One region of the Microbacterium pratiae genome, then DNA from elsewhere that is predicted to be linked to it. Evidence: predicted binding sites of a transcription regulator. Region 1 holds the regulator's gene; the other holds the start of a gene.

Region 1 (5,769 bases):
CTGCCCGGCCCGTGCCATCGCGATCAGCTCATCAACGAGCGACTTCGCTGCGGCGACATCCTCGGTCGAACCCGTGAGGGTGATCTCGTTGCCGCGCACGAGGACGTCGACGTCGGGGTGCTCCCGCTCGACGACGCGCAGGAGGCGGTCTTGAGGTCCGAGAAGCTGGACCATGGCGACACCGTCGGCGAGGATCGTCGCGACGGCGGGTTCGGAAGCATCAGCCACCGAGGCTCCCTTCGGAGAGGCCACCGGCGAGGACGTGCGCGTGAACGTGGAACACGGTCTGTCCCGCGCCAGGGCCGGTGTTGAAGATCAATCGGAAGTCGCCGTCGGAGTGTTCGGCGGCGACGGAGTTGGCGAGCCCGATGAGCTCGCTCAGCAGAGCAGGATCACCGGCAGCGAGCTCCACCACGGTGCGGTAGCGCTCGGTCTTGGGGATCACCAGCAGGTGCACAGGCGCCTGCGGAGCGATGTCGCGGATCGCGAACGCGTTCTCGGTCTCCGCGATGATCTCGGAGGGGATCTCGCCGCGGAGAATGCGCGTGAAGACAGAGGGATCGCTCATGCGTCCAGTCTATCGACGGGGTCCGGCGGCGGGTCGGCCCGGTGTCACCAGCGGCCCAGGGCGACGTTGACGACCCCGAGCGCGGCGGGACCGGCCGTCGAGGTCCGCAGCACCGTCTCGCCGAGACGGACGGTGATCGCACCGGCGGCGACGAGGGCGTCGAGCTCGTCGGCTGCGATCCCGCCCTCCGGGCCGACCACGAGCGACACATCACCGTCGCCGAGATCGACGGCGCTGAGCCGTCGCGTCGCGGTCGGCTCGAGCACCAGCACCCGCTCGGAGGAGCATCGCGCAGCGATCTCGGCAGTGGACACCGGCGCGTGCACGGCGGGAAGCCACGCGCGATGCGCCTGTTTCGCCGCCTCGCGCGCGATGGTCGTCCACCGCTGAACCCCGCGCTGGACCTTGGGCCCGCTCCACCGCGAGACGCTTCGAGCGGCCTGCCAGGGGAGGATGGCGTCGACGCCGAGCTCGGTGCAGGCCTGCACAGCCAGCTCGTCACGATCCCCCTTCGCCAAGGCCTGGATCAGCGTGATGCGGCGCCCGGGCGCGGGATGATCGATCCGCGAGAGCACGTCGATGCTGACCAGCTTGGGGTCGACGGCCGTGACGGTGCCTTCCAGCCACGCGCCCGCACCGTCGCCGACGGTCACCGCTTCTCCGGCGCGCACGCGGCGCACCCCCGCCGCATGGTGAGCTTCGGCGCCGGTGAGCGTGACCGAGTCTCCCGGTTGCGCGAGGACCGGCGGATCGACGAGGAAGTGCAGGGCCACGCCGTCAGCTGCTCCGGAACCGGTCGCGGAGTTTGGCGAACAGGCCCTGGTGGAACTCCGCCAGCTGCGGAGCCGGCGACTTCGTGCGCTTCTTCAGCTCTTCGATCAGTGCCCGTTCCTTGGCGTCGAGCCGTGTCGGGGTCACGACGTGCACGCCGACGCGCAGGTCACCGCGGTTCGAGCCGCGGAGCGGCGTGATGCCACGGCCCTTGATCGTGAGGACGTCGCCGGACTGCACGCCCGGGCGCAGCTCGAGGTCGACGGGTCCATCGAGCGACTCGATCGTCGTGCTGGTGCCGAGGACGGCGTCCGGCATCGACACCTCGAGCGTCGCGAGGATGTCGTCGCCTTCGCGGCTGAACACGTCGTGAGGGTTGACCGTGACCTCCAGATACAGGTCGCCGTTGGGGCCACCCGCGGGACCGACCTCGCCGGATCCGGGTAGCTGGAGGCGGAGGCCGGTCTCGACACCGGCGGGGATGTCGAGAGACACGGTTCGCCGAGCCCGGACGCGTCCCTGTCCCTGACACGTCGTGCACGGGTACGGGATCGTCGTGCCGTAGCCCTGGCAGACGTTGCAGGGCTGCGAGGTGACGACGTTGCCGAGCAGGCTCCGCACGGTGCGCTGCACATTGCCGGCACCGTGGCAGACGTCACAGGTGACCGGCTGCGTTCCCGGCTGACAACACGAACCCTGACACGTGTCGCAGAGCACGGCGGTGTCGACCTCGATGTCACGATGCACACCGAAGACCACGTCGCCGAGCTCGAGGGTGACCCGTACGAGGGCGTCCTGCCCGCGTTCCCGCCGCGAGCGCGGGCGCCCTGCCCGGCCTCCGCCCCCTGCTCCGCCTCCGAAGAAGGTCTCGAAGATGTCGCTGAAGCCTCCGAAGCCCGCAGCGCCACCGAAACCGCCGGCGGAGTCGCCGCCCATGTCGTAGCGCTGACGCTGTTCGGGATCGCTGAGGACGTCGTAGGCGTGCGTGACGAGCTTGAACCGCTCGGACGCGTCCTCCCCCGGGTTCACGTCGGGGTGCAGCTCTCGTGCCAGGCGTCGGTACGCCTTCTTGATCTCGTCGGGCGACGCGTCGCGCGCGACGCCCAGGACCTCGTAGTGGTCAGCCACGGATCGCCTTTCCGCCCGTGCGGGCGTGGATGGGGTGGGTCAGCGGGATTTCTCGTCTTCGTCGAGAAGTCGGCTGAGATAGTGCGCGACGGCGCGGACCGTCGCGAGGTTCGTCGGGTAGTCCATGCGGGTCGGACCCATGAGGCCGACCCGTGCACGCGAGCCCGGGACGTCGTAGTCGCTCGTGACGACCGAGGCCTCGGAGAGCCCGTACGCCTCGTTCTCGCGACCGATGCGCGCGGCGACGCCGCGGTCGTCGGCGACCATCTCGCCCATGAGCCGCAACAGCGTCACCTGCTCTTCGATGGCCTCGAGCAGCGGGTAGATGCTGCCGCGGAAGTCGGCCTCTCGCCGCGCGAGCGTAGCGGTGCCGGCCATGACGAGGCGGTCTTGACGGAACGTCTCCAACTCCTCGACCAGGATGCGCGCGATCTCGTGCACCGCGTCGCCGATCGGATCGCCGGTCGATTCGCTCTCCGCGAGCGCCGACACGGCGGTGACGGCATCTCGTACGGCGACGCCGGTGACGGCTGCGCGGAGAGTCGCCTTGGCCACGGCGAACTGTCCTTCGTCGAGGAGCGAGCGCACCACGCCCACCCGCTGCGAGACGCGGCCGGTGTCTGTCACGACGATGACGACGAGACGTCCGCCGCCGAGGTCGACGAGCTCGAGGTGGGACACCTGCGCCCGCGCGAACGACGGGTACTGCACCATCGCGACCTGGCCGGTCAGCTGGGTCAGCGCACGCACCGTCCGAACGAGCAGATCATCGAGATCGGTGGGGCCGTCGAGGAAGGTCGTGATAGCCGAGCGCTGGGCGGCGCTCAGGGGGCGCAGACCCGCCAGGTGATCGACGAAGACGCGGTAACCCTTGTCGGTCGGAACGCGCCCCGAGGACGTATGGGGGGCGGCGATGAGCTCCTCGTCCTCGAGAAGAGCCATATCGTTGCGGATCGTCGCGGCCGAGACGCCGAAGGCATGGCGTTCGACGATCGACTTGCTTCCCACGGGCTCGCGGGTGTCGACATAGTCCTGCACGATCGCCCGCAGCACCTGCAGTCCGCGTTCTGAGACCATGTCCGTCACCTCCTGTTTGGCACTCGATGTCTGCGAGTGCCAATTCTATCGTGTGGACGGCCCCGGTCGTCTCCGCCCGATCACTCGGTGAGGGCACGCACCACAGCGTCGGCCATGAGGCGTCCGCGGCGCGTGAGGACGATACGACCGCGCACGGCCGCAGCGCCCTCCACGAGGCCGTCGGCGATGAGTGAGGCGACCGCGCGCCGGCCGCCGGCATCCAGCTCGTCGATCCCGAGCCCCTCGACGATCCGCGAACGCAGAAGGACGGATTCCAGGCGCCGCGCCTCGGCATCCGGGCGCTCGCGGCCGGCCGCGGGCGAGTCTCCTGCCGCCAGCCGCTGAGCGTACGCGGCAGGGTGCTTCACATTCCACCAGCGGAGACCGGCGACGTGACTGTGGGCACCCGGCCCGTATCCCCACCAGTCTGTTCCCCGCCAGTAGGCCAGATTGTGACGCGAGCGCTGGTCTGCCGATCGCGCCCAGTTCGAGACCTCGTACCAGGAGAAGCCGGCGGCGGCGAGACGCTCATCGGCCAGCTCGTACATGTCGGCCTGGAGGTCGTCGTCGGGAGCGGGCACCTCACCGCGGCGGATCTGGCGCTCGAGGCGCGTTCCCTCCTCGATGATCAGCGCGTAGGCCGAGACGTGATCGGGCTCGAGCGAGACCGCGGTCTCGACGGAGCGCCGCCAATCGTCGAGGCTCTCCCCCGGTGCGCCGTAGATCAGGTCGACGGACACATCGAGTCCGGCCCCGCGCGCGGCGGCGACGGCTGTGGCGACGTTGGCGGGATCGTGCGTTCGGTCGAGGGCCGCCAGGACATGCGGCACGGCGGACTGCATGCCGATCGACAGCCGCGTCACACCGGCAGCCGCCAGCTCGTCCGCGACTCGGGGGTTCATCGTGTCGGGGTTGGCCTCGACAGTGACCTCCGCGCCGGGAGCGATGCCGAACGTGTCGCGAACTCCGCCCAGCATGCGTGCGAGATCCCCGGGCGGGAGCAGGGTCGGCGTGCCGCCGCCGAAGAACACCGTGCGAGCGGCGCGGCGAGGGCCGCGGGCATCGATCAGGGCGGCCGAGAGCGCGATCTCGCGCAGCACCTCGTCGGCGTACGCATCCTGCCGCGCTCCGCGCAGCTCGGTCGCCGTGTAGGTGTTGAAGTCGCAGTAGCCGCATCGCACCCGACAGAACGGGACGTGCAGATATACCCCGAACGGAGCGTCGGGGTCGATGACGAGGTCCTCCGGCAGGGTGCCGCCGACCGGCACCGGATCGCCGATCGGCAGTGCCGCCCCCATCAGGCGCCGGGCGTCGCGTACAGCGGCGAGATCGCGCGGAGGTAGCCCTGGAACAGCAGCCGACGACGGCGGCGCACCAGACCTTTCAGCATCCGGTAGGCGAGCGCGGTCGGACGGTCGAACGCCCGCACCACGAACCACACCTCGTCGTTGTCACGCCATTCCAGAAGGAACGATTCCTCACCGCTGACGACGGAACCGCCCACGGTGCCGAGGGCGAACGCGACCCGGCGCGGCTCTTCATCGACGAAGATCACCCGGAGCTCGGCATCCGCGCTCTGGCCCGACACGCGGCCGTGCACCTGCAGTGTCGTCCCCGCCCCCACGTACGGCGTGCCGTCGGCGGCGAAGCGCTGCTCGTGCTCCATGCTGCTCGGAGCCACCGCGTTGCCCTCGTCATCGAACGCGACGCCCGTGTACATCGGCCCCGATGCGGGCCGGACATCACTCACGCGCAGGCCAGCGCCTCGAAGTGCCGACCACGACATCAGCAGGTCTGCGGCGGTCTCGAAGCGGGCCTGACCGCTGCCGATGCGCCAAGCGTCCTCGGCGGGGACACTCTGCTCGGGCGGGTACGCCATCAGGTCGTGCGCGCGCGTGGCGCCGACCGCCGCGTAGTCGACGGTCTCGTCTCGGAAGGTCCCGCGTCGCTGATGCATGGGTCTCCTCGTTGCTCCCGGTGGGGCTACTTCTTGTCCTTGCCTTCGACGTCGCCCGACAGGGCGGCGATGAACGCCTCCTGCGGCACCTCGACGCGGCCGACCATCTTCATACGCTTCTTGCCCTCTTTCTGCTTCTCGAGGAGCTTGCGCTTGCGTGTGATGTCACCGCCGTAGCACTTCGCGAGGACGTCCTTGCGGATGGCTCGGATGTTCTCGCGGGCGATGATGCGCGCGCCGATGGCGGCCTGGATCGGCACCTCGAACT
Region 2 (5,769 bases), 490 kb from region 1:
CGTCGTGCCGCCCGGCTTCGTCATCCGTTACCGTCGTCTGCTCCGCGGTCATCGTGCGGTGCCTTGGCCACGGCCTGTCCGCTGCGGCGGGAAGCCCCGGAGCCGTCGACACGCGCGATGTCGATGGCTCCGGGGCCGCGGCGCCGCCGCCCGTCGGGCATCACGACGACGTCCGCGATGGCGATGCCGACGGCGCGGCACACCGCGTCGAGCTGATCGAGCGTGAAGACCTTCTTCGCAGCGAGGGCTCGCGACAGCTGCGAAGCGGACATGCCCGCCCGCGCGGCGATGTCGATCTGGCGCCATCCGCGGCGTGCGATCTCGCTGGAGAGCAGACGGGCGACATGGCGACTGAGGGGACCGGGTTCCGGCGTCTTTCCTGTGGGCACGTGCCAAGTTTGGCGCAACTATTGCCAAGTGGCAAGAGTGTCAATACTGTTGCCATATGGCAGACGGCTTGCTAAGCGCTCGAGTGGCTCGGTCCATCCGCGCGGTTCTCGCGGATGAGCGGTTGACGCAGGAATGGTTGGCTGAGGCGAGCGGCATCCCCATGCGCACGCTCGCCCGCCGCCTGCATGTCCGGCGTCCATCGGCGATGTCGATCGAAGAGCTGGCGCGGATCTCGGCGGCGCTCGACGTCGACATGTCGGATCTGCTCGACGACAGCCGGCTGACGACGCGCCGCGTGCGAGCCGGCACGCAGTCGCCGACCTGACGCGATCAGGGCATCGGGCTGAGGAAGGCGTCGCCGTCGATCGTCTTGCGCCGACCCGAGTCGCGATCCGCCGGCTTGCCGCCCACGTAGAGCCACCCGAGCAGCTCCTCCCGCTTGCCGAGCTTGTGCGCTTTCGCGACCGCCTTCGAACGCGTGTTGCCACCCGTGCGCCAGAAGACGCCCCACCCCGCCTCGTCCAGCAGCAGGCTCAGCAGATGCGCGACACCGGATGCCACGGCCTCCTGCTCCCACCGCGGGACCTTGCTCTTCTTGCTGTAGCTCGCCACGACCGCGATGAGCAGCGGCGCGCGCAACGGCTTCGTCGAGGCTCCGCGCTTGCCCTCCGCCTTGTTCAGGGCGCGACCCAGCCGCGTGCGGCCGTCTCCGCGGATCTCGATGAGTCGCCACGGGCGCAACGACGAATGATCGGCGACGCGCCCCGCGGCCGAGACCAGACGGACGAGCTCCTCGTGCGTCGGGGCGTCGTCGGTGACCTTCGACCACGACCGGCGCCCACCGGCGGCCTCGAAGGCTCCGGTCACTTCTCCTGCTCGGGCGTGAACGACAGCGACAGCGAGTTCATGCAGTAGCGATCGCCGGTGGGGGTGCCGAAGCCGTCAGGGAAGACGTGGCCGAGGTGCGAGCCGCAGTTGGCGCAGCGCACCTCCGTGCGCACCATCCCGTGCGAGCGGTCCTCGATGAGCTCGACCGCCTCGGGGCGCACCGACTCGTAGAAGCTCGGCCAGCCGCAGTGCGAGTCGAACTTGGTGCCGCTCTTGAACAGCTCGGCGCCGCAGGCGGCGCAGGCGTACAGGCCGGCCCGGCCCTCGTCGAGCAGCTCGCCGGTCCAGGCGCGCTCGGTGCCCGCCTGCCGCAGCACGGCGTACTGCTCGGGGGTGAGCTCCTCGCGCCACTGCTCGTCGGTCTTGTTCACGGAATAGGTCATGTCTGCTCCTTCGCCTCGTCCTATTCAACTCGACGATGCGGGTCGATGTTCCCGGAGAATGTCCTCATGTCCGACGAGTTCGCCGCCGTGATCGCGCGCTACCGCCGCTTCGCCGAAGACGAGGCTCCCGGGCGTTCCGACCTGTATGCCGCGTGGGCGCAGCGTGTCGTCGACGATCCGGCTCTCCAGCAGGTGCTCACCCGGCTCCCGGCGAGCCGCCGCCAGCCGCCGCTGGTGTTCGCCGTGTGCCGGCTGCTCGGCTCGGGTGATGTGGCCGCCGAGTCGTGGGCCGCATGGGTGCTCGAGAACGCCGACGCGGTGGTCGAGGAGAGCCTCGCCCGCTCGGTGCAGACGAACGAGCCGCTGCGCTGCGCCGCGCTCCTTCCCACCCTGTCGAGGATGGACGGCCCGATCGCGTTGCTCGAGGTCGGCGCGAGCGCGGGGCTCTGCCTGTACCCCGACCGCTACTCGTATCGCTACGTCGGATCGGCCGGCGAGGTGCGGCTCGATCCGCCGACGGGGACATCGCCGGTCGAGCTCGTCAGCGAGGTGACGGGGGAGCGGATGCCGCACGTCCGGCATCCCGAGGTCGTCTGGCGTGCGGGCATCGACCTGGCGCCGCTCGACGTGCGAGACCCGCGAGACGTCGACTGGCTGGCGCGTCTGGTCTGGCCCGGCGAAGGCGGCCGTGCCGACCGGATCCGCGCGGCCGCGTCGGTTGCGGCATCCGATCCGCCGCTGCTGTTCGCGGGGGACGCCCTCGACCTGCTTCCGGAAGTCGCAGCCCTCGCGCCGGCCGAGGCGACGCTCGTGATCACGACGCCCGGCGTCCTCGTGCACATTCCGCGGGAGCGTCGCGCCCGCGTGATCGAGACGGCCCGCGGCCTCGGACGCTGGCTCACGATCGACGACCCGGCTACGCACGACGGATGGTCGAACGGCGCACCGACCGGATGGCCGCATGGCTTCGCCGTCGCCCTGGACGGCGAGATCGACGCTGCGGCCGATCCGCTCGGCCGATGGTGGGAGTGGCGTCCCGGCTCTGTGCGTCCGCAGTCGTAGCGTGGAGGGGTGGCACTCTCCGATCGCGACCGCTCGCTCCTCGACTTCGAGGCCCGCTGGGGTGCTCACAGCGGCGCGAAGGAAGAAGCGGTCCGCGCGGAGCTCGACCTGAGCCCCGCGCGGTACTACCAGCTGCTCGGACGCATCATCGATTCGCCCGACGCGGTCTCGCACGACCCGATGCTGGTGCACCGCCTGCGGCGCATGCGCGCGGCTGCGGAGCGCTCTCGCACCGACCGCGCGGCCATGTGACGCGGAGCTTCGGCAGATAGCATTCCTCCGTGCCGACAACGACATACCCGAAAGACCGCTTCGACGAGCTCCCCGCCGACACCACCCGCGTCGGCGCCCACCGGGCGGAGAACCCGCGGCTTCGTGCCGGCGTCGTTCTCGGCTGGGCTGCGGCCGCGGTCATCGTCCTGGTCGCCGCGGGCATCGTCGGCACCATGATCGTCACCGGGCGCATCGCGCTCTTCCCCGCAGAGCCGACCGCGACGGCCGTCGTGGAGGCCCCGGTCGAGGCCGATCCGGTCGTCGACACGTCGTATCCGGTGCTGATCCTCAACGCCACCTCGGAACGGGGGCTGGCGAGCTCTCTCCGAGACACCGTCGTCGGCGCGGGGTGGAACTCGGACATCGTCGACGCGGGCGAGGCGAGCACCCACGACTTCGCGACGACCACGATCTTCTACGTGGCCGCGGAGGACGAGGGCGCCGCGCGAGGTCTCGCCCAGGTCATCGGCGGGGCGGACGTGGAGATGAGCGAGGCGTACGCGGGCCCCGACGCCGCCGACGGAACCCCGAGTAAGCAGCTGACCGTGGTCGTCGGTGAAGACCGCGCGGGTGGTACGTCCGAGGGCGAATGAGCGGGCGTGTTTCACGCTCGTGAAATTCTCGATGCAGCCGTGTCAACAGTGACCGGAAGGGCCGGATCCGGCCGAACGCCCTGCATACGATGACGCTGTCGCACAGCATCAGGAGATTCGCATGACACAGGGCACCGTCAAGTGGTTCAACGCCGAGAAGGGTTTCGGCTTCATCACCGTGAACGAAGGGCAGGACGTCTTCGTCCACTACTCCAACATCGAGATGAGCGGCTTCCGCGTGCTCGAGGAAGGGCAGGCGGTCGAGTTCACCGTGGGGACGGGGCAGAAGGGTCCGCAAGCGGAATCGGTGCGTGTCGTCGCCTGAATCGCTCCATTCGCACAGAGCGCGCCGCGATCGCGGCGCGCTCTGTCGTTCCCCGGTCCGGCCGCGTGCGACGCGGCTTGCACTCCCCATGGGCGAGTGCCAGAATGGCTTTAGCACTCACGTTCATCGAGTGCTAAAGACTGTTCTCCACCGTCCGGGAGGGACGACACACACATGGCAAAGATCATCGCTTTCGACGAGGAGGCCCGCCGTGGCCTCGAGCGCGGCCTGAACACGCTGGCCGACGCCGTCAAGGTGACGCTCGGCCCGCGCGGTCGCAACGTCGTGCTCGAAAAGAAGTGGGGCGCCCCCACCATCACGAACGATGGCGTCTCGATCGCCAAGGAGATCGAGCTCGACGACCCGTACGAGAAGATCGGCGCGGAGCTCGTCAAGGAGGTCGCCAAGAAGACCGACGACGTCGCCGGTGACGGAACGACCACCGCGACGGTTCTCGCTCAGGCGCTCGTCCGCGAGGGCCTGCGCAACGTCGCAGCCGGCGCCGACCCCATCTCGCTCAAGAAGGGCATCGAGAAGGCCGTCAAGGCCATCACCGACCAGCTCCTCGCCGACGCCAAGGAGGTCGAGTCGAAGGAGCAGATCGCTGCCACCGCATCGATCTCGGCCGCTGACGCCTCGATCGGCGAGCTCATCGCCGAGGCGATCGACAAGGTCGGCAAGGAGGGTGTCGTCACCGTCGAGGAGTCGAACACCTTCGGCACCGAGCTCGAGCTCACCGAGGGCATGCGCTTCGACAAGGGCTACATCAACCCGTACTTCGTCACGGACCCGGAGCGCCAGGAGGCTGTCTTCGAGGACCCGTACATCCTCATCGCGAACCAGAAGATCTCGAACATCAAGGACCTTCTGCCCATCGTCGACAAGGTGATCCAGGAGGGCAAGGAGCTCCTCATCATCGCCGAGGACGTCGAGGGCGAAGCTCTCGCGACGCTGGTGCTCAACAAGATCCGCGGCATCTTCAAGTCGGCTGCCGTCAAGGCTCCCGGCTTCGGCGACCGTCGCAAGGCTCAGCTGCAGGACATCGCGATCCTCACCGGCGGCCAGGTCATCACCGAAGAGGTGGGCCTCAAGCTCGAGAACGCGACCGTCGACCTGCTCGGCCGTGCCCGCAAGGTCATCATCACCAAGGACGAGACCACGATCGTCGAGGGTGCCGGTGACTCGGCTCAGCTCGAGGGCCGCGTGACGCAGATCCGCCGCGAGATCGACAACACCGACAGCGACTACGACCGCGAGAAGCTCCAGGAGCGCCTCGCGAAGCTCGCCGGTGGCGTCGCCGTCATCAAGGCCGGAGCTGCGACCGAGGTCGAGCTCAAGGAGCGCAAGCACCGCATCGAGGACGCCGTCCGCAACGCCAAGGCTGCTGTGGAGGAGGGTGTCGTCGCCGGTGGTGGCGTCGCGCTCATCCAGGCCGGCAAGAACGCGTTCGCCGGACTCGAGCTCACGGGTGACGAGGCGACCGGTGCCAACATCGTTCGCGTCGCCATCGAGGCTCCGCTGAAGCAGATCGCCCTCAACGCCGGCCTCGAGCCGGGCGTCGTCGCCAACAAGGTGGCCGAGCTCGAGATCGGTCACGGCCTGAACGCCGCGACCGGTGAGTACGGCAACCTGTTCGAGCAGGGCATCATCGACCCCGCCAAGGTGACGCGCTCCGCGCTGCAGAACGCCGCGTCGATCGCCGGGCTGTTCCTCACGACCGAGGCGGTCGTGGCTGACAAGCCGGAGAAGACCCCCGCTCCCGCGGGCGACCCCACGGGTGGCATGGACTTCTGATCCATCGCAGACAGAACGGCCCCTCCTCCGGGAGGGGCCGTTCTGTCGTTCCGGGCGGGCG

What was found. Region 1 encodes HrcA, which represses chaperone genes, less so after heat shock. Its sites were predicted from a motif close to TTNGCACTCGNNNNNNNCGAGTGCNAA; they were not measured.
Region 2: the regulator HrcA is predicted to act here: its motif matches at 4,025-4,051, upstream of groL (chaperonin GroEL).

What each region holds. Positions count from the first base shown of each region.
Region 1 is NZ_CP154843.1:2,330,431-2,336,199, reverse strand. Features, by position in the region: gene AA0Y20_RS11105 (PhoH family protein) at 1-174, opposite strand, end outside; gene AA0Y20_RS11100 (HIT domain-containing protein) at 221-568, opposite strand; gene AA0Y20_RS11095 (16S rRNA (uracil(1498)-N(3))-methyltransferase) at 613-1,341, opposite strand; gene dnaJ (molecular chaperone DnaJ) at 1,346-2,467, opposite strand; gene hrcA (heat-inducible transcriptional repressor HrcA) at 2,507-3,544, opposite strand; gene hemW (radical SAM family heme chaperone HemW) at 3,625-4,842, opposite strand; gene AA0Y20_RS11075 (DUF1990 family protein) at 4,842-5,501, opposite strand; gene lepA (translation elongation factor 4) at 5,528-5,769, opposite strand, start outside.
Region 2 is NZ_CP154843.1:2,823,257-2,829,025, reverse strand. Features, by position in the region: gene AA0Y20_RS13465 (helix-turn-helix domain-containing protein) at 21-389, opposite strand; gene AA0Y20_RS13460 (helix-turn-helix domain-containing protein) at 473-715, shown strand; gene AA0Y20_RS13455 (nitroreductase family protein) at 721-1,257, opposite strand; gene msrB (peptide-methionine (R)-S-oxide reductase MsrB) at 1,254-1,661, opposite strand; gene AA0Y20_RS13445 (DUF2332 family protein) at 1,728-2,723, shown strand; gene AA0Y20_RS13440 (DUF3263 domain-containing protein) at 2,733-2,975, shown strand; gene AA0Y20_RS13435 (LytR C-terminal domain-containing protein) at 3,005-3,589, shown strand; gene AA0Y20_RS13430 (cold-shock protein) at 3,711-3,914, shown strand; gene groL (chaperonin GroEL) at 4,089-5,708, shown strand.